DNA from 3 places in the Aeromonas genomosp. paramedia genome. Region 3 is predicted to be linked to each of the others. Evidence: predicted binding sites of a transcription regulator. Region 3 holds the regulator's gene; each other region holds the start of a gene.
The links. The regulator LexA, encoded in region 3, represses DNA repair genes until DNA is damaged. The targets are predictions, from matches to a motif close to ANCTGTNTNNNNANACAGNT.
Positions count from the first base shown of each region.

Region 1 (10,064 bases), on a different contig from region 3:
CATGCTGTTCATCGCCTTCGTGGTCAACCCGCTCATCGTGTTCTGGAAGATCAAGCGCAACCCCTATCCGCTGGTGCTGACCTGCCTGAAAGAGAGTGGCGTGACCGCCTTCTTCACCCGCAGCTCCGCCGCCAACATCCCGGTCAACATGGCGTTGGCCGAGAAGCTGCGTCTGCCGGAAGACACCTACGCTGTCTCCATCCCGCTGGGCGCCACCATCAACATGGCAGGGGCCGCCATCACCATCACTGTGCTCTCCATGGCGGCGGTGCACACCCTGGGGATGGAAGTGGATCTGGCTACCGCCATTCTGCTCTCCGTGGTCGCCACCATCAGCGCCTGTGGCGCCTCCGGCGTGGCCGGTGGCTCCCTGCTGCTGATCCCGCTGGCGTGCAGCCTGTTTGGCATCAGCAACGACATCGCCATGCAGGTCGTCGCCGTCGGCTTCATCATCGGGGTGCTGCAGGACTCCGCCGAGACGGCCCTCAACAGCTCCACCGACGTGCTGTTCACCGCGGCCGCCTGCATGGCCGAGGATGAGAGCCTGATGGAGGCGGCCCCGCTGCCCAGCCGCGAAGCCTGATCCCCTTAGCTTTTCCCTGAATGCTGGCGCCCTCTTCGGAGGGCGCTTTTTATTGCCTGCAATCTTGTGTCATCAACGCTTGCGCCTTCCTTAATCCAATCTGCCGGTTGCCGCTGTGAGCCTCTTGTCCATGGGTGGACGCGCCTGCCTGCGAGGGCGGTCGTGGCTATCCCTCTGGAAAGGAAGAGCCGCAGGGGCGGCGGGGTCCATAGGCTCAGGCGTTGATGGGCAGCCAGCCGCCGTGCCGCCATCGCGGCAAGGGCTCAAGGCTCGTCGCGGGCAGAGGGGCGCCGACCTGGAGCATCAGAGATTCTGCTCGGCACCGTTGCATCTGAGAGCGGGGCTTGCGATCGACGGCATCCCGCGTATCGGATGCAAAACCAGACCCCTGCGGGGAGGCCCTAGGTGCCCGATGTAGGCGCGGTATAGCGCCCATCCTCCTGCACAGGCACTAGGCAAAGGGCAGAAGGGATCATGGGCGTGGGGGATCACTCGGCAGCATGGGGGTTGACGCCATTCCTGCTTCTAGTCCAAGCGTGGAGCGTGATAAGAGGAGCCGATTGCACGGGCGGCAACGCAGCGGGTGGGTGGGAAAGGTGGCTGATAGGCCGATGGCCTTATCCTGGCCCTTGCCGGTGCCCCGCAATGAAAACAGCCCGGCACGCTGAGCCTGCCGGGCTGTGGGTCTCTGGCAGGGTCAACCGGCGATCCGGTTGACCCTGGCTATCGGGGGCGGGGTTAGCCGACCAGCTGATAGAGGATGGCAGAGATGGCGATGAGGCCCATGGTTGCCACGAACAGGTTGCTGATCTGGCCCTGGTATTTCGCCATGGCCGGGACGCGCTTGATGGCGTACATCGGCATCAGGAACAGGATGGTGGCGATGATGGGGCCACCCAGGGATTCGATCATGCCGAGGATGGAGGGGTTGATCACGGCCACGGCCCACAGGGTCAGGATGAAGAAGGCGATGATGAACAGCTCGATCTTCTTGTGGTTCGGCTCCTTGCCGGAGGAACGCATCTGCTGCATCACCATGCCCTTCAGACCTTCACGGGCACCCAGGTAGTGGCCGAAGAAGGAGGAGACGATGGCGACGAAAGCAACCAGCGGACCGAAGTAGGAGATGATGGGGCTCGCATGCTGGTTGGCCAGGTAGGAGAGCACGGCAATGTTCTGGGACTTGGCTTCTGCCAGCTGGGCCGGAGTCAGGCTCATCACGCAGGAGAAGACGAAGAACATCACGAAGCCCAGCAGTATGATGGCGGTGCGCTTCAAGATGGCGTCGGACTTGGCGACGGCGTTGTCACCGTGATCACGGCGCTGGGCCAGGGCGAAGCTGGAGATGGCCGGGCTGTGGTTGAAGGAGAACACCAGCACCGGGATGGTCAGCCACAGGGTGGTGGCGAAATCCTTGGCGGAGGGCACCTGGGCCAGGGCGGCACCGGTCCAGTCCGGGATCAGGTAGAGGGAGATGCCCGCCAGGATGGCGATGAGGGGGTACACCAGGAACTCGGTGACCTTCAGCATCAGCTTCTCACCGGCCAGCATGACCGACATCATGGCCATGATCAGCACGATGGAGAGGATCCAGCGCGGGGGCGCCGTCATCTGCAGCTGGTTGACCAGGAAGCTCTCGACGGTATTGGTGATGCCCACGCCGTAGATCAGCACTATGGGGTAGATGGCAAAGAAGTAGAGCAGGGTGATTAATTTGCCGGCGCCCACGCCGAAATGCTCTTCCACCACTTCGGTGATGTCCGCATTGGGCTTCTTGGAGGAGAGCACGAAGCGCGCCAGGCCGCGGTGGGCCAGGTAGGTCATGGGGCCGACCAGCAGCGCCATCACCACCAGTGGCCAGAAGCCACCCATGCCGGCGTTGATGGGCAGGAACAGGATGCCGGCGCCGACGGCGGTGCCGAACAGGCTGATAACCCAGGTGGTGTCTTGTTTGCTCCAACCGCGTGATTGGACCGAGCGGATCCCTTGCTCCTGTGCGGCTGCAACGTCCTGTGCGCCAGTGACAGTATTGGACATGTGTCTCACCCCGAATGTGTGGTTTTAATTAGTCGGCGCAAGAATACTTTCTTTTTACCCAAAAATGTTGATCAGATTCACCTTTATGAGGCTGAAACCCGCACTTTCTTATGGAAATGTGATCAAAAGAATAAAAAATCAAAATTTATTTATCATATGCAGTGTTAGTTGAATGTTAACTGGATAATTTCTCACCTCGAAAGGTTATCAATATGTTGTTCTGACAGGTGCTGGGCCAGTTGGCGGATCATGCTGGCGGTGGCCCCCCAGATGAAGGAGTGTTGCCAGGGGATCCAGTAGATGGTGTGGCGCTTGCCCGCCCTTGGCAGGGTCAGGGCTATGTGGTGGGTCGGATCCAGCACATGGCTGAGGGGCACCTCGAAGGCCTGCTCCACTTCGTCGGGGCTGAGGGCAAGCCGGTAGTCGGGGTCTATCATGGCCAGCACAGGCAGGACGTCATACAGGGAGATGGTGTTGAGCGGGGTGAGGCTGCCGATGACCCGGATCTGGGAGGCGGGGATCCCGAGCTCTTCATGGGTCTCTCGCAGGGCCGTGTGGATCAGGCTCTCATCTTCCGGATCCTGGCGCCCGCCGGGGAAGCTTATCTGCCCCGGGTGGTGGCGCAGGGTGGTGCTGCGACGGGTCAGCAACAGGCGCAGCCCCTGGGGGCGATCCACCAGGGGGATCAGCACAGCCGCCGGCTTGAGCCCCGCCAGTGCCAGGCGGTGGGCGGGGGCGGGGCGCTGCAACAGGAAGCGGGTCAGCAGCTCGGCGCGGTTCATCTCGATATCCATCTCGGTCCTGGTCTCCTTGGGGCGGGCGAGGGCAGTCACAGGCTCATTGGCGCAAGGCAGCCAGCAGCGGCAGGATGCGGGCCACCTTGTCGTAGGTCTCCTGATATTCGGCGTCCGGGTCTGAGTCGGCGATGATGCCGCCCCCCGCCCAGCAATGGAGCCGGCCGGCTTCGGCTATCAGGGTGCGGATGCAGATGCTGGTGTCCATCCGGCCGTGCTGGCTCAGATAGCCGATGCTGCCGCAATAGGCGTTTCGGCGCACCGGCTCCAGCTCCTCGATGATCTCCATCGCCCGGATCTTGGGGGCCCCCGTGATGGAGCCGCCTGGGAAACAGGCCCGCAGCAGATCCACCCCCTGCCAGCGCGCATCCAGCTCCCCGTGAATGGTGGAGACCAGGTGATGCACGGCGGGGAAGGACTCCACCGCAAACAGGCTCGGCACGCTGACGGAGCCCGGGCGGCTGACCCGGCCTATGTCGTTGCGCAGCAGATCCACGATCATCAGGTTCTCCGATCTGTCCTTGTCGGCGCTGGCGAGCGACTCGGCCACCTGTTTGTCGATAGCGGGATCCGGATGACGGGGCCGGGTGCCCTTGATGGGCTTGGTCTCGATGTGGCGGCCATCGAGCAGCAGGAAGCGCTCGGGGGAGAGGCTCAACATGGCGCTCTGGGGCAGCCGGACAAAGGCCGAGAAGGGGGCCTTGTTGGCGGCGCTGAGGGCGAGATAGGCGGACCACTCGTCCCCTCCATAGGGGGCGCTGAAGCGCTGGGTCAGGTTGATTTGATAGCAATCCCCTGCCGCCAGATAGGCCTGGATGCGGGCGAACTTTTCGCCGTACTCGGCCCGGCTCATGTTGCTCTGCCACTCGCCCTGCAAGGCGAAGGGGGCACAGGGCCGAGGGGCTTGCGCCACCAGCCACTGCAATCGTCTGACGAGCCCGGCCTCCTCTCCCCAGTGCACCAGCTGCCAGCGACCGGTCGCAACTTCCCGCAGCAGTGCCCAGTCGTAGATCCCCACCGCCATGTCGGGTACCTGGATGTCTGCACTGGCCTGGACGGGCAGACGCTCGAATCGCCGGCCCAGATCGTAGCCAAAGAGCCCCAGGGCGCCCCCGATGAAGGGCAGGTCATGCTCATCCTGCACCAGCTCCCCCAACAGGGCTCGTTGGGTCTCGGCGAGCAGGGCGAGGGGATCGCCGTCATGATGGCTCTGGTGGCCAGCCTGGGTGAGGCAGGTGCTGGCACCCCGGGTCTCCAGGGTGGCAAGGGGATCGGCGCTGATGATGTCAAAGCGGTTGTCGGCGCCCGTTGGGCCTGCCGATTCCAGCAGGATGGCCCAGGCCTGGTGTTGCAAGCGGGCAAACAGGGCGTGAAGCGATGCTTGCGGATCGAAATGGTGGATATGCAGTCTTGGTTTCATTTTTTGTTACACAGGCAACAGTTTGCACCCAGCTCCCTAGCCGGTTCGGGTGCTCAAGCGTATCATGGCCGCCGGCATTTTTAAGAAAAACACCGTTATAAAAACACGCCGTAGTCGCCGGCTCTGTGCGCATTCGCCGCCTGCCGAAGGCCCGGCTCATATGGAAGCCCTTGCTCGCGCAAGCGACGACAAGGACCAGTGAGGATGATATGAGCATCATTAGAAAACAGGACTTTATCGATTCCATTGCTGACGCCCTGCAGTACATCTCTTTCTACCACCCCCTCGATTTTGTCCACGCCGCCAAGGCTGCCTATGACCGCGAGATCAACCCGGCCGCCAAGGATGCCCTGGCCCAGATCCTGATCAACTCCCGCATGTCTGCCGAAGGGCATCGCCCCCTGTGCCAGGACACCGGCATCGTCACCTGCTTCGTCAAGATCGGCATGCAGGTGCAGTGGGACAGCGACATGACGGTGCAGGAGATGGTGGACGAGGGCACTCGCCGCGCCTATACCAATCCGGACAACCCGCTGCGCGCCAGCGTGCTGGCGGATCCGGCCGGCAGTCGCAAGAACACCAAGGACAACGCCCCTGCCGTGGTGCACATCGACATGATCCCGGGGGACAAGGTGGAAGTGAGCATAGCGGCCAAGGGCGGCGGCTCCGAGAACAAGTCCAAGATGGTGATGCTCAACCCCTCCGACGACGTGGTCGAATGGGTGCTCAAAACCGTACCGACCATGGGCGCCGGCTGGTGCCCGCCTGGCATGCTGGGGATCGGCATCGGCGGTACCGCCGAGAAGGCGGCCGTGCTCGCCAAGGAAGCCCTGATGGAGCACATCGACATTCAGGAGCTGATCGCCCGAGGCCCAGAGACCACAGAAGAGAAGCTGCGGGTCGAGCTCTATGACAAGGTCAACCGGCTGGGGATTGGTGCCCAGGGGCTGGGTGGCCTCACCACAGTGCTGGACGTGAAGGTCAAATCCGCCCCGACCCATGCCGCCTCCAAACCGGTGGTGATGATCCCCAACTGCGCCGCCACCCGCCACGTTCACTTCGAGCTCGACGGCTCTGGCCCCGCCGAATTGACTCCGCCGAGGCTGAGTGACTGGCCGGAAATCACCCGTGAAGCGGGCGGCAACGTGCGCCGCGTCAACGTCGATGGAATCACCAAGGCCGAGCTCGCCAGCTGGAAGAGCGGCGATACCGTGCTGCTGTCCGGCAAGATCCTCACCGGCCGTGACGCCGCCCACAAGCGTATTGCCGACATGCTGAAAAATGGCGAAGGCTTGCCGGAAGGGGTCGACTTCACCAACCGCTTCATCTACTACGTCGGCCCGGTCGATGCGGTGCGTGACGAAGTGGTCGGCCCGGCCGGTCCCACCACCTCCACCCGGATGGACAAGTTCACCGACATGATGCTGGGTGAAACCGGCCTCATCGGCATGATAGGCAAGTCCGAGCGGGGTCCGAAAACCGTCGAGAGCATCAAGCAGCACCAGGCCGTCTATCTGATGGCAGTGGGTGGTGCCGCCTACCTGGTGGCCAAGGCCATCAAGAAGGCCCGTGTGGTAGCCTTCGCCGATCTGGGCATGGAAGCCATCTATGAGTTCGAGGTGGAAGACATGCCGGTGACAGTGGCGGTGGACTCCCAGGGCAACAACATCCATGAAACCGGTCCGGCCTACTGGTCTGCCAAAATTGCCGAGCTGGATACCAGGCTCGCCTGATCCGGTACAAGCCCCTGGCGGGGCGCCGGGCAGATGGCAGCCCAGGCCATATGACAGAAGGCGACCCCAGGGTCGCCTTTCTCGTCTTGGTTGCCGCCCTGCCAGACTGACGCTGGGGCGGGGAGCCCTGCCAGCCCGGGTCGGCACGATAAGGCTCAATGGTTCAGGTAGACGTCCTGCCCACCGTAGCAGAGAGAGCCCTGAGAAGGGGTGGGCTCGAAGAAACGGGTCAGGACACCGGCACGCTGCCCCAGGGTGCTGAGGCGGCTGCGATCCAGGGCAACCCGTTCGGGCAGCCAGGTCAAGACGGCGGCACAATGGCCGTTGGCCAGGCTCTGCTCCAGCAGACGTTGCCAGTTCTTGATCTTGGGGCCGTGAACCACCAGTACCCGGGCGGGATTGATTCCCTGTGCCTGCAGTTGCTTGGCCACGGGCAGCCCTGGCGGGGCTATGAGCAGGATCCAGCCGCTGTCGCTTTGGCTCAATCTTCCCAGCGCATCCAGCAACGGGGCTTCATGGAGATCCATGGCCAGTCGATGCTCATGCTCCGCCTTGTTCTGATGGCGGGTGGGCCAGGTGGTGATCACACCGGCAGAGGAGGAGAGTGGGCGGTGACTCAGGGGCTGGCTCATATGTGTGTCCTGTATGAATAACCATGCTGTATGTGTATACAGTAGTTCTATCTCATGCCAGTGACAAGGCGTTTGTGATTAAAAATGTGAGCCGACTAACAGGGGTTTTTATTAAACATTTGAATTTAAACACTATTTATATTGATGATGGGGCGGGTGTTTTTTAACCTGTAGACAAAGCGCGGGCCGGCGCTCATGGTTATACAGTATGTATGGCAAGAGGAGGGACCAAGATGGATGTGAGCACCTTGCAACGGCTGGACGCCAATATTCTGCTCGGGATCATCAACGAGAAGCTGCGGCTGGAGTGCGATGGTCTGGAAGAGTTGCTGGCTTACTACGACATGACGGAGGATCAGCTGGCCACCCGTCTGCAGCAGATTGGTTATCACTACGACCCCATGAGTAACCAGTTCAAGGCCCATGGTTAATTCAGCTCAGGAAGCTGCCCCAATTGGGGCAGCTTCCTTTTATTGCCGTGCTGATACACCAGGCATTGAAAGCGATTTCATCACCGGCCGAGTCGGCGCTTATTTTCACGTATTTTCAGCCGCTGGCAATCATTGAAAACCTATTCATGGATCCAACTTTTTTTATTTCATTCAATAGTTTGATTTTTAAGGTTATTTTTATTTTGTTCAGGGAGGATATAGGAAAGGGTTTTCATGGTGAAACTGTCATTTTTATACGTTAAAGTGTGACTCACGTTAACTTTTAAACCCCCGGCTTTAGCTAGTATGCCCACGCCGGAACATATTCTGAGATAACAACAGCGCCGGTCCCTCAAGGGGATAACATTTTTTATTTGTAACGAAGGAAAATGGTTTATGGCTACCAAGAAGAAGACAGACCAGGATCTCCAACTGGATAAAGATCAGCTCAAGGCGAGTATCGTGCGTCACCTGCGTTCTACCTTGGGTACAAGCGAACAGAAAGCCTCTCCCGAAGCATGGTGGAAAGCGACCGCTGCCGCCGTCAACGAACAGGTGTACGAGCGCCTGACCCGTACTCAGCAGACTCACTTCAAGAAAGATACTCGTGCGATTCACTATCTCTCTGCTGAATTCCTGATGGGGCGTCTGACCTCCAACAACCTGCACAACCTCTCCCTGTACAAGACTTGCGAAGAGGCCCTGGGTGAACTCGGTCTGGAACTGACCGACCTGTGCGAGCAAGAGCCGGACATGGCCCTTGGCAACGGCGGCCTGGGTCGTCTGGCCGCCTGCTTCATCGACTCCCTGGCCACCCTGAATTACCCGGCGGTGGGCTACGGCATCCATTACGAGCACGGCCTGTTCCGTCAGGAGATCCAGGATGGCCGCCAGATCGAGCGCCCGGACTCCTGGCGTGAATATGGCAACCCCTGGGAGATCTGCCGCCCCGAGTCGGTGCAGGAGATCCCGCTCTACGGCTACGTGGAAACCGTGTTCGGTGACAAGGGCGGCCTGAAGAAGGTGTGGCACGCCGGTCGCAAGATCAAAGGGGTGCCCTGGGACATTCCTGTGGTGGGCTTTGGCGGTCACACCGTCAACATCCTGCGCCTGTGGGAATCCCGCGCCTCCGAGTTCTTCGACTGGGACGTGTTCAACGCCGGTGGTTACATCGACTCCCAGGCCGAGAAGGCCCAGGCCGAGACCATCTCCAAGGTGCTCTACCCGAACGACGAGACAGATGCAGGCAAAGAGCTGCGCCTGATCCAGCAGTACTTCTTCTGTGCCTGCTCCATCAAGGACATCATGCGCCGCTACAAGCGGGTCCATGGTTCGGATTTCCGTAACTTTGCCGCCCAGATTGCCATCCAGCTCAACGATACCCACCCGACGGTGGCCATCCCCGAGTTGATGCGGGTGCTGGTGGACGAGGAAGACTTGAACTGGGATGCCGCCTGGGCCATCTGCTACCAGGTCTTCTCCTACACCAACCACACCCTGCTGCCGGAAGCGCTGGAGAAGTGGTCCGTCAGCCTGTTCGAGAAGGTGCTGCCCCGTCATCTCGAGATCATCTACGAGATCAACGCCCGCTTCCTGAACGAGCTGGTGGAGCCCAAGTGGCCGGGCAACGACGCCATCAAGGCCAAGCTCTCCATCATCGAAGAAGGGGACGTGCGCAAGGTACGCATGGGCAACCTGTGCGTCATCGGCTCCTCCAAGGTGAACGGCGTGGCCGAGATCCACTCCAAGCTGGTGAAAGAGGATCTCTTCCCCGAGTATGCCGAGCTGTGGCCCGAGAAGATGTGCAACGTCACCAACGGCGTGACCCCCCGTCGCTGGCTGCTGGCCTGCAACCCCGAGCTTGCCGCCCTCTACAACGAAGTGGTGGGCAAGGAGTGGCCGCTGCAGCTGGACAAGCTGCGCAGCGTGGTCAAGTTTGCCGACGACAAGGCATTCCAGCAGCAGTTCATGACCATCAAGCGTCACAACAAGGAGAAGCTGGTCAAGGTCATCAAGGCGGAAACCGGCATCGATGTCTCGGCCGAGGCGATCTTCGACGTCCAGATCAAGCGTCTGCACGAGTACAAGCGCCAGCAGCTGAACCTCATCCACATCATGGCGCTCTACCGCCGTCTGCTGGCGAACCCGGACTATGACATGCACCCGCGGGTGTTCATCTTCGGCTCCAAGGCGGCGCCCGGTTACAAGCTGGCCAAGGACATCATCTACGCCATCAACAAGCTGGCGGAGCGGGTCAACAACGACGCCCGCATCCAGGGCAAGCTGAAAGTGGTGTTCATGCCGAACTACCGGGTGAGCCTGGCCGAGAAGCTGATCCCGGCGGCGGATGTCTCCGAGCAGATCTCCACCGCAGGTTATGAAGCATCAGGTACCGGCAACATGAAGATGGCACTGAACGGCGCCATCACCATAG
Region 1 covers NZ_JAAROG010000009.1:42,424-52,487, forward strand. The annotation lists gene sstT (serine/threonine transporter SstT) at 1-583, shown strand, start outside; gene HB860_RS05660 (HAAAP family serine/threonine permease) at 1,322-2,620, opposite strand; gene HB860_RS05665 (CoA pyrophosphatase) at 2,812-3,402, opposite strand; gene pabB (aminodeoxychorismate synthase component I) at 3,458-4,834, opposite strand; gene HB860_RS05675 (fumarate hydratase) at 5,044-6,567, shown strand; gene HB860_RS05680 (cell division inhibitor) at 6,723-7,199, opposite strand; gene HB860_RS05685 (DUF4250 domain-containing protein) at 7,433-7,630, shown strand; gene HB860_RS05690 (glycogen/starch/alpha-glucan phosphorylase) at 8,027-10,064, shown strand, end outside.
Region 1: a site for LexA is predicted at 7,224-7,243, ahead of HB860_RS05685 (DUF4250 domain-containing protein). Genes of this name have one in related genera too.

Region 2 (10,064 bases), on a different contig from region 3:
ACCAGCATCTGGCGGATGAAGATGAGCTCACGGAACGGCAGCTTGCGGGCCAGCAGATCAGCCTGCTCCTCGTCATACAGCTCGAAAATCACGTAACCGCTGTCGTCCTTGACCCGGGCGAAGCCGTAGCACTGCATGTTGCTGGCTCGTTCGGTGATCTCTGCCGCCGCCTCTTTCTCAAAACCCGGGCGGCAATAAAGCAGCAGATTATTCATTTTTTCCTCCAAGACGACAGCCGGCCCATATCAGAGCCGCCCATCCCAACATAAAACAGAGGCCACCGGCCGGGGTGATGAGCCCCAGCCCCTTGCTGCCAAGCAGCACCATGGCGTAAATACTGCCGGAGAATCCCAGGATCCCCAGCACAAAGGCCGTGCCCGCAAAGGTAATCACCTTGCTGCGCACGCCGCACCACCCCAACACCAGCAGGGCCAGGGCGTGAAAAAACTGATACTGCACCGCGGTGTTGAACGCCGCCAGCAGTGAAGGGGCTATGCCGGTCGCCGCCAGCCCGTGAGCCCCATAGGCTCCCAGCATGGTGGCCGTCAGGCCGAAACAACCCGCCAGCACCAGCCAATGTCGATGGACTTGCATCCTCTCTCCTCGTTCTCTGCGCGCGGCCATCCCTTCAGACGCACCGGGACGGGGTCACCGCGATAAACCCCTTGATCCGCTCCGCAGCCTGTCGCAGGTTCTCCTGCTCGCTCACGCCGCTGGCCTTCCTCGGCTTGAAGCCATGATCCCCATCGGTCAGCCAGTGGACCGATACGGCGGGGGAGAAGGGGAAATCGGCCAGCTCGGCGCGAGAGCCAAAGGTGTCGCGCTCCCCCTGCAGCAGCAGGGTCGGCGTCGTGATCTGCTTGAGCACCTCACCCCGCCAGCGGTCGGGGCTGGCCGGGGGGTGGAAAGGATACCCGAGAATGAGCAATCCTGCAGCATTCATCTCGTCGCCCCCTTCGTGATAGAGCTCGGCCGCCATCCGCCCCCCCATGGACTTGCCCGCCAGAAACAACCTGGGGTGGGCAAACGCACGCACCATCTCGCGCCAGTGGGCGAGCAGCACGGGCTGCCGGTCCGGCGGCCTGCGCTTGCCGTCCAGGGCCCGCTTGCTCATGTAGGGAAAGTTGAAGCGCACCACCTCGATATCCGGCCCCGCCAGCAGTCGCGACAGCTCGGCGAGAAAGGCATGATCCATGCCGGCGCCGGCGCCGTGGGCCAGCAGAATGCGAACGGGGGCGTCGCTCGCCCCCTCTCTTGTCACATCCATCCCCTCAGGCATCGGCGAGACGGGCCCGGCGACGGGCCTCCTCCTGCTCCACCAGCTCCAGCATCCAGTCGCGGAAGGCCACTATCTTGCCCTGATCGGACTGCTGCTCCTGGCACACCAGGTAGAAGGCATTCTTGCTCACCAGCACCTGCTCGAACGGACAGATGAGGCGGCCCGCCTCGATCTCGGGCTGGGCCAGCACGCTGTGACCGAGCGCCACCCCCTGACCGTGGATCGCCGCCTGGATCACCATGGTGGAGTGGCTGAAGATGGGTCCCTGGTTGACGTTCGGGGCATCGATGTCGAGCTGGCGGAACCAGGCCTTCCAGTCGCGTCGGGAGGTGTCGTGCAGCAGGGTGTGCCTGGTCAGATCCTCCGGGGTGCGCAGGGGCTTGGGGCCGGTCAGCAGCAGGGGGGAGCAGACCGGGATCAGGTACTCGGTGTGCAGCTTGTCCGAGCGCAGCCCGGGCCAGTTGCCACGGCCGTAGTAGATGGCCACGTCCACGTCGTCGGTCAGGGAGCCCTCGTCCATGTCCACCGCCTTGATGCGCACATCGATGTCGGGGTGGCGCTCGCTGAACTTCACCAGCCTGGGCACCAGCCACTGGATGGCGAAACTCGGCTGCAGGGAGACGGTGAGCGCCCCCTTGGCACTGCGGGCCAGCAGCTTGTCGGTGGCCTCCGAGATGGAGGCGAAGATGTCCTTGATGTCGAGGAAGTAGCTCTGCCCCTCCTCGGTCAGCAGCAGGGAGCGGTTCTTGCGACGGAACAGCTTGATGCCGAGGTACTCCTCCAGCGCCTTGATCTGGTGACTGATGGCGGCCTGAGTCACAAACAACTCTTCTGCTGCGCGGGTAAAGCTTAAGTGGCGAGCCGCTGCTTCGAATGCTTTCAGGGCATTGAGCGGGGGTAAACGACGAGACATGACACCAGCCGACGATGAGTTTTTCTAATGGGGCGCATTATAAATTGTCGGTTGCGGGTCGACCAGTGAATAAACATAATTCGCCACGCAATCCGTTGCCATATGGCTCACACCTTCTCTTCCATGTTGGTTTACATGTGGTTTTTGTGAGTGGGCCGACAACGATTGTGGTGTTGTGTTTCTTCCTCTGCGGGAAGAAGGGCTAAATCGATGCGATTTAACCCAGTCTGTCATCTGAATGTGTTTGGCGCCTCCGGTTGGATGGCGCCTTTTTTCTTATCTCTATACCCTGAACTGCCCCACCAGTTGCTGCTGCTTGTCCGCCAGTTGCGACAACTCGCGCCCGTTGTCGGCCGAGGTGGCCGCCTCTGCCCTGATGGTGTGGCTCACGTCGCGGATGTTGCTGACGTTGCGGTTGATTTCGTCCGCCACCCCGCTCTGCTCCTGGGCCGCCCTGGCTATCTGCTCGTTCATCTGATGGATGGTGGCCACCGCATGGATGATCTGCTCCAGCACGCTGACCGACAGCTCCACCTTGCCGAGGGTCACATCCGCCTGGCTGTGGCCCGTCATGATCGCCTTCACCACAGCCTCCGTGCCCGACTGCAGCTCGGTGATCAGCGTCTGGATCTCGACGATGGCATTCTGGGTACGCCCCGCCAGGTTGCGGACCTCGTCGGCCACCACGGCGAAGCCGCGGCCCTGTTCACCGGCCCGCGCCGCCTCGATGGCGGCATTGAGCGCCAGCAGGTTGGTCTGTTCGGCTATTCCCTGGATGACGATGAGGATGTCGTTGATGTTGTCGCTGTTGGCGGCAAGCCGCTCCACCACGGGCTTGGCGTCGCTGATCACCGCCATCAGCCTGGACATGGCCTGCTGGGTATCGGCGACCACGGACTTGCCCTCCTGGGCCGCCATGTCCGCCTGGTTGGCCGCGCTCACCGCCGAGCTGGCATTGCCCGCGACCTGCAGGGCGGTGGCGCTCAGCTCCTCGAACGCCGTGGCCACCAGATCCACCTCCTGATACTGGGACTGCATGCCGGCACTGGTGCGCTCGGCCCCTTGCGCCGCCAGCGCCGCGCTGGCCCGGGTGCCGGCCACGGTATCGATCACCTGGCTGATGGTGGACTGCAGCTTGTCCAGGAAGTTGTTGAACCACTTCGCCAGCTCGCCGATCTCGTCATCGCGACGCAGGTCGATGCGCTGGGTCAGATCCCCCTCGCCGCTGGCGATGTCCTTGAGGCGGGCCACCACGGTGCGGATGGGGGCGACGATGCGCTGGGCCATCAGCCAGATGCAGAGAAGGGCAAGGGCTGAGATGGCCCCGCCGATCAGCAGCTGGGTGGCGACGCTGCGCTGGGACTGGCCCTCCAGCTCATCCTGCAGTTGCAGGGCTGAGGCGAGCACCACGGCGCGGGGCAGTTCGATGTAGATGCCCCACTTGCGATCCGTCCCGCGCATGCTGACCGGCACGAAGGTCTGCAGCAAGGCGCCGTCCGGGCTCCAGCGCGTGACCACCTCCCCCTTGGCGAGCCAGCCGTTGAGATCCGCCGACAGCCCCTGCTGCTCCAGGGTATCCCCAAGGGCGACCTTGAACCCTTCGGCCCCGGCCACCCGCCCCTCGTGACTGAGCAGCAGCACCTTGCCTTGCCCGTCATAGAGCGTCTTGTCCATCTCCTCCACCAGGCTCTGCAAGGTGGCCAGCGAGATGTCGACCCCCACCATGCCGAGCAGATTGCCCTCTTCCAGCAGGGGGGCCGTCACCGAGGTCATCAGCACCTGACGGGTGCCCACCTCGTCCACATAGGGATCGAGCAGACAGAGGGCCTTGCTGCGAATGCTGCAGCTGTACCAGTCATTCTCCAGGCCGCCGTGCCCGGAGGGCTTGTCGTCGGCCAGCAGCGCTTCGTCCATCACCTCCAGGGTCACCTTGCCATCGACTCTGGCCCAGTAGCTGGAGAAGCGTCCCTTGTCGTTGGCCCCGAGCGCGGTCGAGCCCTGATAGTTGTCGTCTTCACCGTCGAGCTGGTTGGGTTCGAATACCGCATAGACCCCGAGCAGATTGGCCGACGACTCCGCCGCGTCCTGCAACTGCTGGTTCACGGCATTGCGCAGCGCCTCGGAGTGAACGAAGTTGTCCGCCGCGTTCTTGCGCTGGAACAGTATGCCCTCCGCCAGCAGGGTGGCCCTGAAATAGGCCTCGTCGAGGTAGCTGGTCACTCTGGCCGCCTGGGTGGACCCCATGGCCTTCATCCAGTTTTCTGCCGCGTGCTGCCCCTCCAGGGTGGTGGAGGTGAGCACCTGCTCCTGCATGCGGGCCGCGTTGAAGAGGGAAGAGGCGACCAGTGCGGCGGCACTGGCCAACAGACAGCAACCGGCGATCAGGGTGATCCGTCCCTGAACAGAAAGAGAACTCATGCCACGATTTCCTAACGTCTACAGATGTGAACACTGTATCGGTTTTGGACACAAAAACTTAACTAAATCAGCTGAGATCCAGGCTCAATTGGTTGATCTCCCCCGCCCCTGGCAGACCGACCACCAGACCGAGCAGGCGAATAGGTTTTCCTTGAGACCGTTGCAGCCCCTCGTGCAGCAGATCGTGGAAACGGCTCGCCTGGTAGCTCCCCTTGCGATAGACGGTGGTCTGGTGGAAATCGGCAAACTTCAGCTTGATCCCCTGCCCCATCAGCGCCTCCGCAGGGCAAGCCCTGGCAAAGCGCAGCTCCAGCTCGGGAATGAGCCGGCCGAGCACCTCCCGGCAGGCGGCTTCATCCAGCACGTCGCTGGCGAGGGTCGTCTCCACCCCTATGCTCTTGCGTATCCGCCGGGCCTGTACCGGCTGATCGTCATGTCCCCAGATGCGACCGGCCAGCATCTCCCCGAGCTTGCCGAAACGGCTCACCAGCTCCTCGTTACCGAGCTGGCGGGCATCCTCGCAGGAGTAGAGCCCGAGGGACTCCAGCCGTTCAGCCGTCTTGCGGCCGATGCCGGGCAGCTTGCCGAGGGGCAGCTGGCGCACGAACTCGTCCACCTCCTGGGGGCGGATGACGAACAGGCCGTCCGGCTTGCGCTGCTCGGAGGCGAGCTTGGCCAGAAACTTGTTCGGCGCCACCCCGGCCGAGGCGGTCAACCCCAGTTCGAGGACGATGGCGGCGCGGATCTCGGCCGCCATCAGGGTGGCGCTGCCGCCGCAATGGGGGCTGTCGGTGACATCCAGGTAGGCTTCATCGAGGGAGAGCGGCTCCACCTGCTCCGTGTAGCGCAGGAAGATGGCCTGCAACTGGCGGGAGGTCTCCTTGTAGACGGCCATCCGCCCGGGGATCAGCACCAGCGGCGGGCAGAGTTTCCTGGCCAGGGCGCTCGGCATGGCGGAGCGTACCCCGAAGCGGCGCGCCACATAGTTGCAGGTGGAGATGACGCCGCGCCTCTCGGCCGAGCCGCCGATGGCCAGCGGCACCTCCCGCAGGGCCGGGTTGTCCCGCATCTCCACCGCGGCGAAGAAGCAGTCCATGTCGATGTGAATGATCTTGCGCATGCCAGAGTCTGTTGAGCCGTCGGCGCCTGCCGCATGGTTGGGTGCACCGCCGCTGTCGTGACGAGGCGGCGACACCACTGTATGAATAACCAGTTAAGGCCCCATGCTACCCCAGCCCTGTCATTTCTGCCAGCGCACGGGAGGAGAGGGACGGATAGACTCTCAAGGCACCATCCACATCAGACTCAAGGAGGAGAGATGAGAGCAATCTGGCCGAGACTCTGCCTGCTGCTGTTGCCGCTGACGGGCATGACCAAGGACCATCCGACCGCCGAGTGCAGCTGGCTGTTTGAGCGCATAGAGATACTGGAGAAAGCCATCAAGCAGGGGGACGAGCTGGGCACAAGGGAGGAGCTGGCAAAGCGAAAGGCGAAGTTTCACAACAAGGCCTGCAGCCAGTACGACTACTGAGCGCCATGAAGACGCGAGCCGACCCAGGGTCGGCTCGCGTGCATTCGATGCACCCGCACGCGGGTGTTCGCCCTCAGAGGATGCGGTTGTCCACCAGCATCTTGCGACGGGCCTCTTCCTTGGCCATCTTCTTCTTGCGATTGTCGCAGGGCTCCGGGCAGTCGCACTCCTTCTCGATCCCTATGGTGCCAAGGCCGCCACAGGAGCCGGAGATGGTCTTCTTCTGGAAGATGTAGCCGATGGCCATGGCCACCACCACCACCAGAAACACCCCGAAGGTGATCAGAAAGATCTGCATGGTATTACCCCTTTACTGTTTAACCAGATACGGCTCGACGGCATCCGGCGACAAGATTCCCAGGCGCCGCCGAGTGATGGCGGCGCCTTCACGGTTAACCGGGCTGCTTGGCCAGGTAGGGCTTGAAGGCATCCGAGTAAGCCTCCTCGAAGCCCTCGTCCGTCTTGGTGATGACGAAGATGGCCAGACCCCGCTCCTTTGCATAGGCCAGGCTCTTCTGCGTTCCCATGACCGTCAGCGCCGTGGCCAGCCCGTCTGCCGTCATGCAGGAGGGGTGGATCACGGTGACCGACACCATGCGATGGGTGATGGGCTTGCCCGTCAGCGGATCCATGGTGTGGGAGAAGCGCTTGCCATCCAGCTCGTAGTAGTTGCGATAGTCCCCCGAGGTGGCGACGCCGTTGTCCCCTGGCACTATCACCTCCTGCACCGAGCCGGCATTGGCGGTCGGCTTCTCGATGGCGACGCGCCAGGGGTGACCCTTGCCGTTGACGCCATTGATCCGCAGCTCGCCGCCGATCTCCACCAGGTAGTTGCGCGCCCCCAGGGATTCCAGGTACTCGGCCACCTTGTCCACCCCGAAGCCCTTGGCGATGGCGGAGAGATCCACGTAGAGATCCGGGATGTCCTTTTGCAGGGTGTCGGCGTCGACCGAGGTTACCACATGCAGATTGCCGAGGCCCGTCTTCTGCCGGGTCTGGGCGATCAGCTCGTCGGATGGCACCTTGGTCGGTTTGGCATCCGGCCCAAAGCCCCACAGATTGACCAGGGGGCCCACGGTGACGTCCAGCGCCCCGCGGCTCTCGCGGCCAATGTGAATGGCCTCGGTCACCACCCGGGCAGTGTCACGGGAGACCACCACAGGGGTATTGTCCTTGTGCTGGTTGAAGCGCGACAGCTCGGAATCCGGGCGGTAGGTGGACATCTGATCGTTGACCCGTTCCAGCAGGACATCCACCTCGGCCTGCAGCTTGGCGGCATCCGTGACGGCGGCATCCGCCACCTTGATGGAGTAGTAGGTGCCCATGGTGCTGCCGGTGATGTGGATCTCCGGCTTGGATTGGACCGATTCCTGACCGCACCCAGTCAAGAAAAAGGCTAGCCCGAAGGCTAGCCAGGTCTTTACAACACTGTGCATGGATTAACCACCAAAGTCATCCAGGAGGATGTTTTCGTCTTCAACGCCGAGGTTTTTCAGCATGTTGATGACGGCAGCGTTCATCACGGGAGGTCCACACATGTAGAACTCGCAATCTTCCGGCGCCTCGTGGTTCTTGAGGTAGTTCTCGAACAAGACGTTGTGGATGAAGCCGGTGTAGCCATCCCAGTTGTCTTCCGGTTGCGGATCCGACAGGGCGACGTGCCACTGGAAGTTGTCGTTCTCGGCGGCCAGCATGTCGAAGTCTTCGACATAGAACATCTCGCGCTTGGAACGGGCGCCGTACCAGAAGCTCATCTTGCGCTTGGACTTCAGGCGACGCAGCTGGTCGAAGATGTGGGAACGCATCGGCGCCATGCCGGCACCACCACCGATGAACACCATTTCGGCGTCGGTGTCCTTGGCGAAGAACTCGCCGAACGGACCCGAGATGGTCACCTTGTCCCCGGCCTTCAGGCTGAAGATGTAGGAGGACATCTGGCCGGGAGGGGCAGTCCAGTTGCTCGGCGGCGGGGTCGCGATCCGCACGTTCAGCATGATGATGCCGAACTCTTCCGGATAGTTCGCCATGGAGTAGGCACGGATAATAGGCTCGTTGACCTTGGACTCCAGCTCGAAGATCTTGAAGCGATCCCAGTCCCCGCGATACTCCTCGGGAATGTCGAAGTTCTTGTACTGCACGTGGTGGGCAGGGGCTTCGATCTGGATATAACCACCGGCGCGGAACGGGACGCTCTCGCCATCGGGGATCTGCAGCTTGAGCTCCTTGATGAATGTGGCCTTGTTGTCATTGGAGATGACGGTACAGTCCCACTTCTTCACGCCGAAGATCTCTTCCGGCAGCTCGATGTCCATGTCGGAACGCACGGTGACCTGGCAGGCCAGGCGCTCGCCATGACGGGCTTCGCCCTTGCTGATGTGATCCAGCTCGGTCGGCAGTATGTCGCCGCCGCCGGCTTTCACCCGCACCTTGCACTGACCACAGGAGCCGCCGCCGCCACAGGCGGAGGAGACGAAGATACCACTGCCGGCGAGCACGCCAAGCAGCTTGCCACCCGCCGGGCTGGTCACAGCCTTGGCCGGGTCGCCGTTGATGCTGATTGTCACGTCACCGGCGGTCACCAGCTTGGACTTGGCGAACAGAATGACTGCCACCAAGGCCAGCAGGATCACGGTGAACATGACCACACCCAGAATAATTTCCATCTATATTTCCTTTCCGATTACAGGGAAATACCAGAGAAGGACATGAAGCCCAGCGCCATCAGACCCGCGGTGATGAAGGTGATGCCGAGGCCACGCAGGCCTTCCGGAACATCGGAATACTTCATCTTCTCGCGGATCCCCGCCATCGCGACTATGGCCAGCATCCAGCCTGCACCCGACCCCACGCCATAGACCACGGACTCCACGAAGTTGTAGTCACGCTGCACCATGAAGGAGACGCCACCGAAGATGGCGCAGTTCACCGTGATGAGCGGCAGGAAGATGCCGAGGGCGTTGTAGAGCGCCGGGAAGTACTTGTCCAGCGCCATCTCCAGGATCTGCACCAGGGCCGCAATCACCCCGATGAAGGTGATGAAGCTCAGGAAGCTGAGATCCAGGCCGGAGACCAGGGCACCGTCTTTGAGCACGTAGTTGTAGATCAGGTTGTTGGCCGGAACGGCAACGGTCTGAACCACGATAACGGCAATGCCGAGGCCCATGGCGGTCTTGACCTTCTTGGACACCGCCAGGAAGGTACACATCCCCAGGAAGAAGGAGAGCGCCAGGTTTTCGATGAAGATCGAACGAATCAACAGACTCAGATAGTGTTCCATACCTTAATCCTTTGCCTCCACCTGCTTGGGATCCTTGGTGCGTACGCCCCAGATGATCAGACCAATGATGAAGAATGCACTCGGCGGCAGCAGCAGCAGGCCGTTCGGCACATACCAGCCACCATTGTTCACCAGCGGCAGCAGTTCGATGCCGAACCAGGTGCCTGACCCCAGGATCTCGCGCACAGTCGCCACGGTCAGCAGCACGGCGCCATAGCCCAGACCGTTGCCGATGCCGTCCAGGAAGGAGGGCAGCGGGGCGCTCTTCATGGCATAGGCTTCGGCACGACCCATCACGATGCAGTTGGTGATGATGAGGCCGACGAACACCGACAGTTGCTTGGAGATGTCATAGGCATAGGCCTTGAGCACCTGGTCAACCACGATAACCAGCGAGGCAATCACCGCCATCTGGGCGATGATCCGCACGCTGTTCGGGATCTGGTTGCGGATCAGGGAGATGAACAGGTTGGAGAAGGCGGTGACCGCGGTAACGGCCAGCGTCATCACGAACGCCGTCTTCATCTGGCTGGTAACGGCCAGCGCGGAACAGACACCCAGCACCTGCAGTGCGATGGGGTTGTTGCCGAGCACAGGCGTCAACAGCAATTTTTTCATTTCGCTCTTGTCAGCCATTGTTGATTTC
Region 2 covers NZ_JAAROG010000018.1:267,890-277,953, forward strand. The annotation lists gene rlmM (23S rRNA (cytidine(2498)-2'-O)-methyltransferase RlmM) at 1-215, opposite strand, end outside; gene HB860_RS14335 (DUF423 domain-containing protein) at 208-594, opposite strand; gene HB860_RS14340 (alpha/beta family hydrolase) at 629-1,267, opposite strand; gene HB860_RS14345 (transcriptional regulator GcvA) at 1,272-2,192, opposite strand; gene HB860_RS14350 (methyl-accepting chemotaxis protein) at 2,475-4,610, opposite strand; gene dinB (DNA polymerase IV) at 4,678-5,730, opposite strand; gene HB860_RS14360 (hypothetical protein) at 5,929-6,141, shown strand; gene nqrM ((Na+)-NQR maturation NqrM) at 6,215-6,439, opposite strand; gene HB860_RS14370 (FAD:protein FMN transferase) at 6,534-7,577, opposite strand; gene nqrF (NADH:ubiquinone reductase (Na(+)-transporting) subunit F) at 7,581-8,804, opposite strand; gene nqrE (NADH:ubiquinone reductase (Na(+)-transporting) subunit E) at 8,822-9,418, opposite strand; gene HB860_RS14385 (NADH:ubiquinone reductase (Na(+)-transporting) subunit D) at 9,422-10,054, opposite strand; gene HB860_RS14390 (Na(+)-translocating NADH-quinone reductase subunit C) at 10,047-10,064, opposite strand, start outside.
Region 2: a site for LexA is predicted at 5,806-5,825, ahead of dinB (DNA polymerase IV). Genes of this name have one in related genera too.

Region 3 (10,064 bases):
GATTTCGATCTGCAGCAGGCCATCACGACGGCCGGACTGTTGCCGGTGGACAACGTCTACCTGCGCGATGCCAAGGGCCAGATGCAATCCACCACCCGGCTGAGCAAGTTCGTGATCCGCTTCATGCTGGATGCCGACGACCCGGCCAGGCCCATGCTGGGCAGCGAGCACCAGCGGGCCATCGCCGGCCCCTTCCTGATGCAGCACCACGGCCAGAGCTATCACGTCTACTTCGGGCTCAACGTCGAGAACTCCTATCTGTTCCTGTTCATCCAGATCCTGGATCACCCCATCCAGATCCTGGGCATCGCCATGCTGGTCAGCACCCCCCTCTGCCTGCTGCTGGCCTGGCGGCTGACCCGCCCCATACTGCAGTTGCAGCAGTCGGTCTCCCAGCTGGCGCAGGGCAAGCTGGAGACGCGGATCCCCAACCTGGGACGACGGGACGAGATAGGTCAGCTGGCGGATCATGTCAGCCACATGGTGGACACTCTCAAGCGCATGATCCAGAAGCAGAAACAGTTGCTGTCAGACATCTCCCACGAGCTGCGCAGCCCCCTCACCCGCATTCAGCTGGCGCAGGCCTTGATCCGCCGCAAGCAGGGGGACAGCTCGGAGCTGGCGCGGATCGAGAGCGAAATAGCCAGGCTCGACAAGCTGATCGGGGATCTGCTGGATCTGTCCCGGGTCCAGCAGCACGTGGAGGCCCCGGTGACCCTGCCGCTGGCGGATCTGCTGGAGCCCATACTGGACGACGCCATGTTCGAGGCCAACCAGAACGGCAAACAGCTCAGGCTGCCACCGCTGCCGACCGAGTCGCTGCGGATGTGGCCCGAGCTGCTGGCGAGGGCCCTGGAGAACCCGCTGCGCAATGCGCTCAAATATGCCCGCGAGTTCATCAAGGTGGATTGGTATCAGGAGGGACGGGAGTGGGTGATGACCATCAGGGATGACGGCCCCGGCGTGCCGGTGGAGCAGCAGCCCATGCTGTTCCTGCCCTTCTTCCGGGTGGACGATGCCCGCAACGCCAAGACAGGGGGCACCGGTCTCGGTCTCGCCATCGCCGCCGAGGCGATCCAGCGTCATGGCGGCACCATCAAGGCCAGCAACAATCATCCGACCGGGCTCGTCATCACCATACGCCTGCCCATGGTGTGAGCCACCCCTTTTCATCGGCACGGGCGCTGGGTATGCTGGCGCCCGTTTCGCACCACCCCAGCCCCGCATCAGGATCCCGTCATGCTCGACATAGTGCTCTATCAACCGGAAATCCCGCCCAACACCGGCAACATCATCCGCCTCTGTGCCAACACCGGCTACCGGCTGCACCTGATAGAGCCCCTGGGTTTTGCCTGGGATGACAAGCGGGTGAAGCGGGCCGGGCTCGACTATCACGAGTTTGCCGAGGTGAAGCGCTGGCCGAGCTATGAGGCCTTTCTCGCGGCCGTGGCCCCCAAGCGGGTATTCGCCTGCACCACCAAGGGGCGCACCGCTCATTCGGCGGCGCAGTTCGCCCAGGGGGATGCCCTGCTGTTCGGGCCTGAGAGCCGCGGATTGCCGGCGGAGATCATCGAGAGCCTGCCGTTCGAGCAGCGGCTGCGCATTCCCATGCTGCCCCAGAGCCGCAGCATGAATCTGGCCAACGCGGTCGCTGTCTTCGTCTACGAGAGCTGGCGCCAGTTCGGCTATGAGGGATCTCTCTAGCCTCCGTCGGCGCGGCGCCCTCAGAGGCGGTGCCGACCATGAGACCCCGTCAGGCGGGTTCCCGGCCTTGACCCAGCAGGCGGCCGTCACGCTCCAGTTGCCAGCATAGCCAGCCCAGAGTCAGGCCCCGCCCTGTCATCAGCGCCGCCATCGCGGCCCACAAGGCCGCCACGCCCCACCCCTGGCACAGCCACCAGATCGGGAAGAAGCCGGCAAACACCGCCACCAGCATGCTGTTGCGCATCTCGCGAGCCCGGGTGGCCCCGATGAAGACCCCATCCAGCAGGAAGCACCAGACCGCCAGCAAGGGCATGGCGATGAGCCAGGGCAGTTGGCGGTTCGCCTCGGCGATCACCGCAGGGATGTCGGTAATATGGGCGATAAGCTGCCGCCCCCCCAGGGCAAACCCCAGGGCGAAGGCGAAGGCGATCAGCAAGGCCCAACCCAGGTTGAGGACGATGGCCTCCCGCAGCCCCTGCCTGTCCCGCCGTCCTATGGCACGCCCCACCATGGCTTCCACCGCGTAGGCAAAACCGTCCAGCCCGTAGGAGATCAGCATCAGGAAGTTGAGCAGCACCGCATTGGCGGCCACCGCCACATCCCCCAGCCTGGCCCCCTGCAGGGTCATGAAGGCGAAACAGAGCTGCAGGCAGAGGGAGCGGATGAAGATGTCCCGATTCAGGCCGAGCAGCCGCCGCACCGCGGGCCATCGCCACCAGCGCGACCAGGCGCCCTGCCACACCTCGGACGGGAGATGGCGCAGGCGGCGGCTCACCAGCCAGAGCCCCACCCCGAGCGAGCAGTAGTCCGCCAGCAGAGAGGCGGCAGCCACCCCCCTGACCTGCCAGCCCAGCCCCAGCACGAACCAGGCATCCAGCACCATGTTGACCAGGTTGCTCAGGATCAGCAGCAGCATGGGGCTGCGCGCATCCTGCATGCCCAGCAGCCAGCCCATGATGACCAGGTTGCACAGGGCCGCCGGGGCGCTCCAGATCCGCACCGAGACATAGTCGCCGGCATAGACCTGCACCTCGGGGGATCCCCCGCTGAGCCCTATGATGGCCGGCAAGAAAGGCAGCACCAGCAACAGCAGGGCCAGCCCCAGCCCGACGGCGAGGCCGAGCGCCCGCGCCAGGGTGTCCAGCTGCCCCTCGGCGCTGGCAGCGCCCTGGGCCTGGGCAGTCAGGCCAGTGGTGGACATGCGCAGGAAACCGAGCAGCCAGAACAGGAGGTTGATGAGGGTTGCCCCGACCGAGACGCCCCCGAGGAACCAGGCCTGACCGAGATGACCGATCACCCAGGTGTCCACCAGGCCGAGCAAGGGGGTGGTGACGTTGGAGAACACCATGGGCAGGGCCAGGGCAAACACGGCCCTGTGGCGGCGGGGATCCCTCAGCCAGGACGGCATCAAGCTGGGCACGATCTGCGCCGGCGGCTCACTCGTCGGCCAGCCGCACTATGCGTGCGAAGTCGGAGACCATGGTCTGCATGTCCACATGAGGCACCTCACCCGGGGCCACCTTGGGACGGAACATGGCCACCAGCTTGCCCTCGGGGCTGATCAGCACGATCGAGGCCGAGTGGTCTATGAGGTAATCCTTGCGTTCGCTCTCCACGATGGAATAGACGAGGCCAAGGTTGCGCACCAGGGGGAAGAGGGCGCGGTGGGGGCCGGTCGCCGCCTTGAACTCCGGATGGAAGAAGGCGGTGTAACTCTTGAGGCGGGCGCTGTCATCCCGCTGGGGATCCGCCGAGACGAAGACCACCTGGCTGCTGGGCGAGATCTTCTTCAGATCCGGGTAGATGGAGCGCAGATCCGCCAGGGCGGTCGGGCAGACGTCGGGACAATAGGTGTAGCCGATGAACAGGAAGGTCCAGTGCCCCGCCAGATTGGCGGCGGTGAAGGGCTTCCCATCCCCATCCGTGAGGGTGAAGGGATTGATGTCGCGCCCTACCGGATAATAATCCGCCTGCGCAGGCAGGGAGGGTTGGCTCCAGTAATAAGCCGCCATTATGCTGCCGACGAAGAGCAACAACAGCAGGGAAAAACGTGGTTTAACCATATAAAACAGAACCTTGCTAGTTCAACCAGCCAGATGGCGGGGCCAATGAAGGGCTATTGTAACCCGCCAGGCCCCGTTTCTGCCTAGTCCCGAGTCCGGATCCCGGTCAGGAAAGGGCCCCATAGGGAGGAGACAACCACTATCTCCCGGCCATGGCGGGGATAAAGAAAAGCCCCACACCGGGTGGGGCTCACACACTGTTCGGGGGACGGGCTCAGGGTCGCAGTCTTCGCTGCCCCTGAGAGCGCCGTATAGTGGCGTGCAGAGGAATGACCGGGGCCGTCCAAGGGGCATCTGGCAAACCTATGTCGTGGTGGCGGCGGAACAGACGAACCAGGCGGACAATCTTGTCCTTGGGGCACCCCAGCCAGATGGTCCAGCCATCGCCCTTGTGATAGACCCAGAGCGCATAAAACCACGTCATCCGACTGCCCTTGATGAATCGGGTGATGGAGGATGCGGGGGTTGCGGTTGCGGCCGGACCCGGATCCCACGGCGAGCTTGAAGCCATACCTGTCCTCCTTGCTCAACAGGCCACGCCGACCAGTGTGACTGCCATCGGGAGGCAGACCAGGCACCGTCGCGTACTGACTGTATTGAGTCGTCCTGCTGCCTGACGACTCTCCCTGTCCCGCACCGCCCCAGCTGTGATGCATCCCTGCTACCCATGCTGACCTGGCGGCACACTCAAGGTCATGGCGGTTATCCGGCCATGACACTGCGGGCCTTCTCAAAGGATATATCCGAAATGCACGATGCGTGGCGGTACTGTTTGCGGTGGATCCGGGCGGCGGCAATGGCGGGGATCGGGGAGGAAAGGAGATCGGGGAAAACGCACAAACGAAGGGGCCTCCCGCAGGAGGCCCCTTGGCATGTTCGATGGCTACATCCAGTCGGCGTTGCGAATGACCCCGACCGCCAGCCCTTCGATGGTCAGATGCTGGCTGGAGAGATCCACCTCGATGGGGGAGAGATCCTCGTTCTCCGGCAGTAGCCACACCTGGCTGCCCTTGCGCTGGAAGCGCTTGACGGTGACGTCTTCATCGAGACGCGCCACCACCACCTGGCCGTTGCGCACCTCCTGGGTCTTGTGCACCGCCAGCAGATCCCCATCCATGATGCCGATGTTCTTCATGCTCATGCCCTGCACCCGCAACAGGAAGTCTGCCCGCGGGTGGAACAGGGCGGGATCCACCTGATAGTGGCTCTCGATGTGCTCCTGGGCCAGGATGGGCTCGCCGGCCGCGACCTTGCCGATGAGCGGCAGGCCGTTCTCTTCTGGCGCGGCCTCCTCTTCCTCGAGCAGCAGACGGATGCCGCGGGAGGTGCCGGGCATGATCTCGATGACCCCTTTCTTGGCCAGGGCCTTCAGATGTTCCTCGGCCGCATTGGCCGACTTGAAGCCAAGCTTCTGGGCGATCTCGGCGCGAGTCGGCGGCATGCCGGTCTCGCTCATGTTCGCCTTGATAAGCTCCAGCACTTCAGCCTGGCGGGGGGTAAGGGGTTTCATAGCATAGGCACCTGTCTTTTTATACAGCACACTGGCAGTATATACAGTGCTGTGGCCAAGGCAAGGCGTTGCTGATATTTGTCCCCACCTTGTCGCAAAAATCCCGCACCTTCTATCCTGAAAAGGCACTCATCCTACCTCTCGGCGACAAGCCGTCGGTGATTTGCTATGCTCACGCCGCATTTTTTTGGAGAGCAGACGCACATGTCCCTTGGACAGAACATTTCCAGAGCCATCCTGCAATGGCCGGTCAGTGGCTTGGTCAATCACAAGAGCCTGCCGGAAAATCCCATCACGGAGCTCAAGCTGGATCCGGCAAGGCCCATCGTCTACGCCCTGAAAACCAGCTCGATCACCGACCTGATGACCCTGCAACAGTGCTGCGAGGATCTCGGCCTGCCCGGCCCCTTCACGCCGCTGGAGCTGGGTGGCCAGCTGCTGCCGCGCTACGTCTGTCTGGATCGTCCGCCTCCCCTGTTTGGCACGCGCAACAAGCCGCTGCCCTTCCTGCAGGAGTTCCACCAGCTGCTGGACTTGCACAAGCAGGATCCCGAGCTGGATATCCAGGTGGTGCCCGTCACCCTGTTCTGGGGGCGCGCCCCCGGCCGGGAAGGCGAGGAAGCCTCCGGCTGGAACATCATCAGCAGCCTGGCCCCGAACCGGCTCAAGAAGGCGCTGATCGTGATCCTGAAAGGGCGCGAAAACCTGGTGCGCTTCTCACCGCCGCTCTCATTGCGCTACATGGCGGACAAGCACGGCACCGACGAGGCCATCGCCCACAAGCTGGCGCGGGTGGCCCGCACCCACTTCAGCCGCCAGCAGCTGGCGGCCACCGGCCCCAAGCTGCCGAACCGCAACCTGCTGTTCAAGCAGTTGCTGGAGTCGAGCGTGATCCAGCAGGCCATCGAGGAAGAGGCCAGACGGGAGGGGATCAGCCTCGAAAAAGCCCAGAAGCGCGCCCATGGCTACATGGACGAGATCGCCTCCAACTTCTCCTACCGGCTGATCCGGCTCGGGGAGAGCTTCCTCGGCTGGCTGTGGAACAAGCTCTACCGCGGCCTCTCGGTCAACGGTGCCGAGCAGGTGCGCCAGCTCGCCCAGGAAGGGCACGAGATAGTCTACGTCCCCTGCCATCGCAGCCACATGGACTACCTGCTGCTCTCCTACGTCATCTACCACCAGGGCATGGTGCCGCCCCATATCGCGGCGGGCATCAACCTCAACTTCTGGCCGGCGGGCCCCATCTTCCGCCACGGCGGCGCCTTCTTCATCCGCCGCACCTTCAAGGGCAACCCGCTCTACAGCACGGTATTTCGTGAATACCTGAACCTGCTGTTTGCCAAGGGCTACTCGGTGGAGTTCTTCACCGAAGGGGGTCGCTCGCGCACCGGCCGCCTGCTGCCCCCCAAGACCGGCATGCTGGCCATGACGCTGCAGGCCATGATGCGCGGGCTGGACAGGCCGGTCACCCTGGTGCCCGTCTATCTGGGCTACGAGCACGTGATGGAGGTGAACACCTACCACAACGAGCTCAAGGGCAGCCGCAAGGAGAAGGAGAGCTTCCTGCAGGTGCTCGGCATACTGCGCAAGCTACGCAACTATGGCCGGGGCTTCGTCAACTTCGGCGAGCCGCTGACCCTCAACAGCTACCTCGGCGAGCACGTGCCGCACTGGAAGGAGAGCATAGGCCGGGAGGAGCGCCCGGAGTGGATGGCCCCCACCGTCAACCGGCTGGCCGAGCTGCTGATGACCCGGATCAACGATGCCGCCGCCGTCAACGGCCTGACCCTGAGCGCCCTGGCGCTGCTGGCCGCCGAACGCCATGCCCTGACCCGGGACGAGCTGCAAGCCCAGATCAACACCTATCTGGACCTGCTCAAGCAGGTGCCCTACAGCCCCCAGAGCACCATGCCGGACGAGGATGCCAGGACACTGCTGGATCAGGCCATGGAGCTCAACAAGTTCGAGGTGAGCGAGGACAAGTTGGGGCAGATCATCAGCCTCGATCGCTATCAGGCGATCCTGCTGACCTACTACCGCAACAACATACTCCACCTGTTCGCCCTGCCCTCCCTGGTGGCGGCCCTGATCGAGCGCTGCGAGGGGATCTCCCGCGGCGAGATCGTCGCCCGCTGCATCGACATCTACCCGCTGCTCAAGACAGAGCTGTTCCTGCGCTACGAAGAGGACGAGCTGCCGGAGCTGGTCGATGCCCTGCTGGCCGAGCTGCAACGCCAGCAGCTGATCGAGGCCCGCGACGGCGGCTACTGGGTCAATCCGGGCAACCAGATGCGTCTGCTGCTGCTGGCCGAGAGCATTCAGGAGACGCTGCAACGCTACGCCATAGTGCTGACCCGGGTGCTGGCCCAGCCCCACATAGAGGCGGAGCAGCTGGAGGCGGACGGCCTGATGATGGCGGAGCGCCTCGGCACCCTGCACGGCATCAACGCCCCCGAGTTCTTCGACCAGAAGCTGTTCAGCACCCTGATCCACACCCTGCGCAGCGAAGGCTATCTGGATCCGGGCTGCAAGCCGGATCTCGGCCGCTTCCAGGCCCTGGCCGACAACATAGTGCCGCTGCTGAGCAACAAGATCCGCCGCACCATACAGGCGGGCAACCGGCTCTGACCTCAAGAAGAGCCAGCCACAGAGCAACAAAAAGGCCGCATCATGCGGCCTTTTTTATCGACAGGGGCTGCTCACAGGTAGTGGGCGATCACCCCGAACAGCACCAGGGCCCCCACATAGTTGTTGTTGAGGAAGGCCTGGAAGCAGGCCTCCCGCTGACGCTCCCGGATCAGCCGCTGCTGATAGACGAACAGCGCCGCCGCCCCCAGCAGACCCCAGTAATAGCCGGACCCCAGCGCCATCAGCTGACCCACCAGAAGCAGAATGAGCAGGGTTGCCAGCTGCAGCACGCCGATGATCCGCTTGTCGTGACGGCCAAACAGGATGGCGCTCGACTTGAGCCCGAGCTTGAGGTCATCGTCCCTGTCCACCATGGCGTACTGGGTGTCGTAGGCGATGGTCCACAGCAGGTTGGCGAGAAACAGCAGCCAGGCGACGGGCGGCAGGGCATTGGCCTGGGCCGCATAGGCCATGGGAATGGACCAGGAGAACGCCATCCCGAGCACCAGCTGCGGGATGGGAATGAAGCGCTTCATGAAGGGGTAGCAGACCGCCAGCAGCAGGCCGGCGAACGACAGGCCTATGGTGAGCGGGTTCAGGGTCAGCACCAGGGCGAACGAGATGAGCGCCAGCACGGCGAACAGGATCAGCACCTCCCGTTCGTCGACCCGGCCCATGGGCAGCGGTCGCCCGGCGGTGCGTTTCACGTGGCCGTCGAAGTTGCGATCCGCATAGTCATTGATGACGCAGCCCGCCGAGCGCATCAGGAAGACCCCCACCACGAACACGGTCAGGATCCAGGGATCCGGCAGGCCGCCCGCCGCGAGACAGAGCGCCCACAGGGTCGGCCACAGCAGCAAGAGGGTGCCGATGGGCTTGTCGATGCGGGCCAACTGCACATAGGCCAGTCCCCGCTCCTTGGTTAACAGCTTCACTCCAGCTCCTTATGCGATGGCAGCGAATGAGACGATAGCGAGGGCAGGAAGAGTTCGTGGACCAGCAAGGGCCACTGCCCCAGATAGAGACGGGAGCGGCGCCCCCAGACGGTGGCGGCCTGGCACCAGGGATTGCTCGCGATCTCGAAGCAGGCCAGTTGCAGGTGATCGCGCCGTGCCGGTGCATCACCGAAGATGCGCTCCCCCAATGGCTGCTCCCCCAGATCCTGCAGGCCGCTCCCTTGCAGCGCCGCCTCGGCAAACAGGGTCCAGCCCAGAATGGCCGGCCCGGCATCACCGTGCAGGATCACCTCGCGGCAGATCCCCACGGGATCCGCAACGGCCACCAGCGTCTGCTCGTCCGCTCCCAGCGACACGCTGCGATTGCCGAGCAGTTGCACCGAGAGGTGACTATTGTAACGCCGCAGGCGCCGGGTCATGGAGTCGGCCTCCAGCAACCAGGGGCGCAGTGCCTCGGGGGGGGCACACTCTGCGGGTGCCCGCCAGGGGACGAGCTGGATGAGGGGAACAGTCAACTCGGACTTCACAGCTTCACCATCCGGAGATTTCCGTTGTCAGGTTAAAATCCCGTTTATTATCCGTAAATCAATGGCGAATTGTAAGAACATCCGTGCTTGACGGCCCCGATGGCAGCATCAAAAATGGGGCATCCGTCGCTGCCGAGCCATCTAGATGAAGATCTTCAGAATTCTGCTGGTGTTATCCCTGGGTTGTACCCTGTTGAATACCCACGCCTTCGCCAACGAGGAAGCGGCCGCCGATCCGGCCTCCGCCGCCGTCCAGCCGGGATTCGCCTATCACGCGCTGGATCCGGACATCATCACCAACTACCTCGGCGACGGCAAAACCCTGGGCTATGTGCGGGTGACGGTGGAGCTGATGGCCGAAAACGCCGCCGATCTCAAGTTGCTGGAGCAGCACGACCCCCTGATCCGCGACGCCATCATCCGCCTGATTGGCAGCAAGACGGGGGCCCAGATCAAGTCCCTGGTGAGCCGGGAAGAGCTGCGCAAGGAGTGCGAGGCCAAGGTCAACGAACTGCTGGTCAGAGAGACCGGCAAGAAGGCGGTACGCGAGCTCATCTTCACCAAGTATCTTTATCAGTAATGAACCGCGAGCAGGGTGCCGACCGGCAGTCTGCTCTCCCTACCGCTCCCATTCACTGTCGAGGAAGTCATCGTCATGGGCCACAAGACGCTGTGT
Region 3 covers NZ_JAAROG010000030.1:23,156-33,219, reverse strand. The annotation lists gene HB860_RS20590 (ATP-binding protein) at 1-1,158, shown strand, start outside; gene trmL (tRNA (uridine(34)/cytosine(34)/5-carboxymethylaminomethyluridine(34)-2'-O)-methyltransferase TrmL) at 1,240-1,704, shown strand; gene HB860_RS20580 (MATE family efflux transporter) at 1,754-3,112, opposite strand; gene HB860_RS20575 (SCO family protein) at 3,141-3,767, opposite strand; gene HB860_RS20570 (hypothetical protein) at 3,982-4,191, opposite strand; gene lexA (transcriptional repressor LexA) at 4,651-5,277, opposite strand; gene plsB (glycerol-3-phosphate 1-O-acyltransferase PlsB) at 5,482-7,905, shown strand; gene ubiA (4-hydroxybenzoate octaprenyltransferase) at 7,977-8,840, opposite strand; gene HB860_RS20550 (chorismate--pyruvate lyase family protein) at 8,837-9,388, opposite strand; gene HB860_RS20545 (flagellar basal body-associated protein FliL) at 9,534-9,968, shown strand; gene HB860_RS20540 (hypothetical protein) at 10,044-10,064, shown strand, end outside.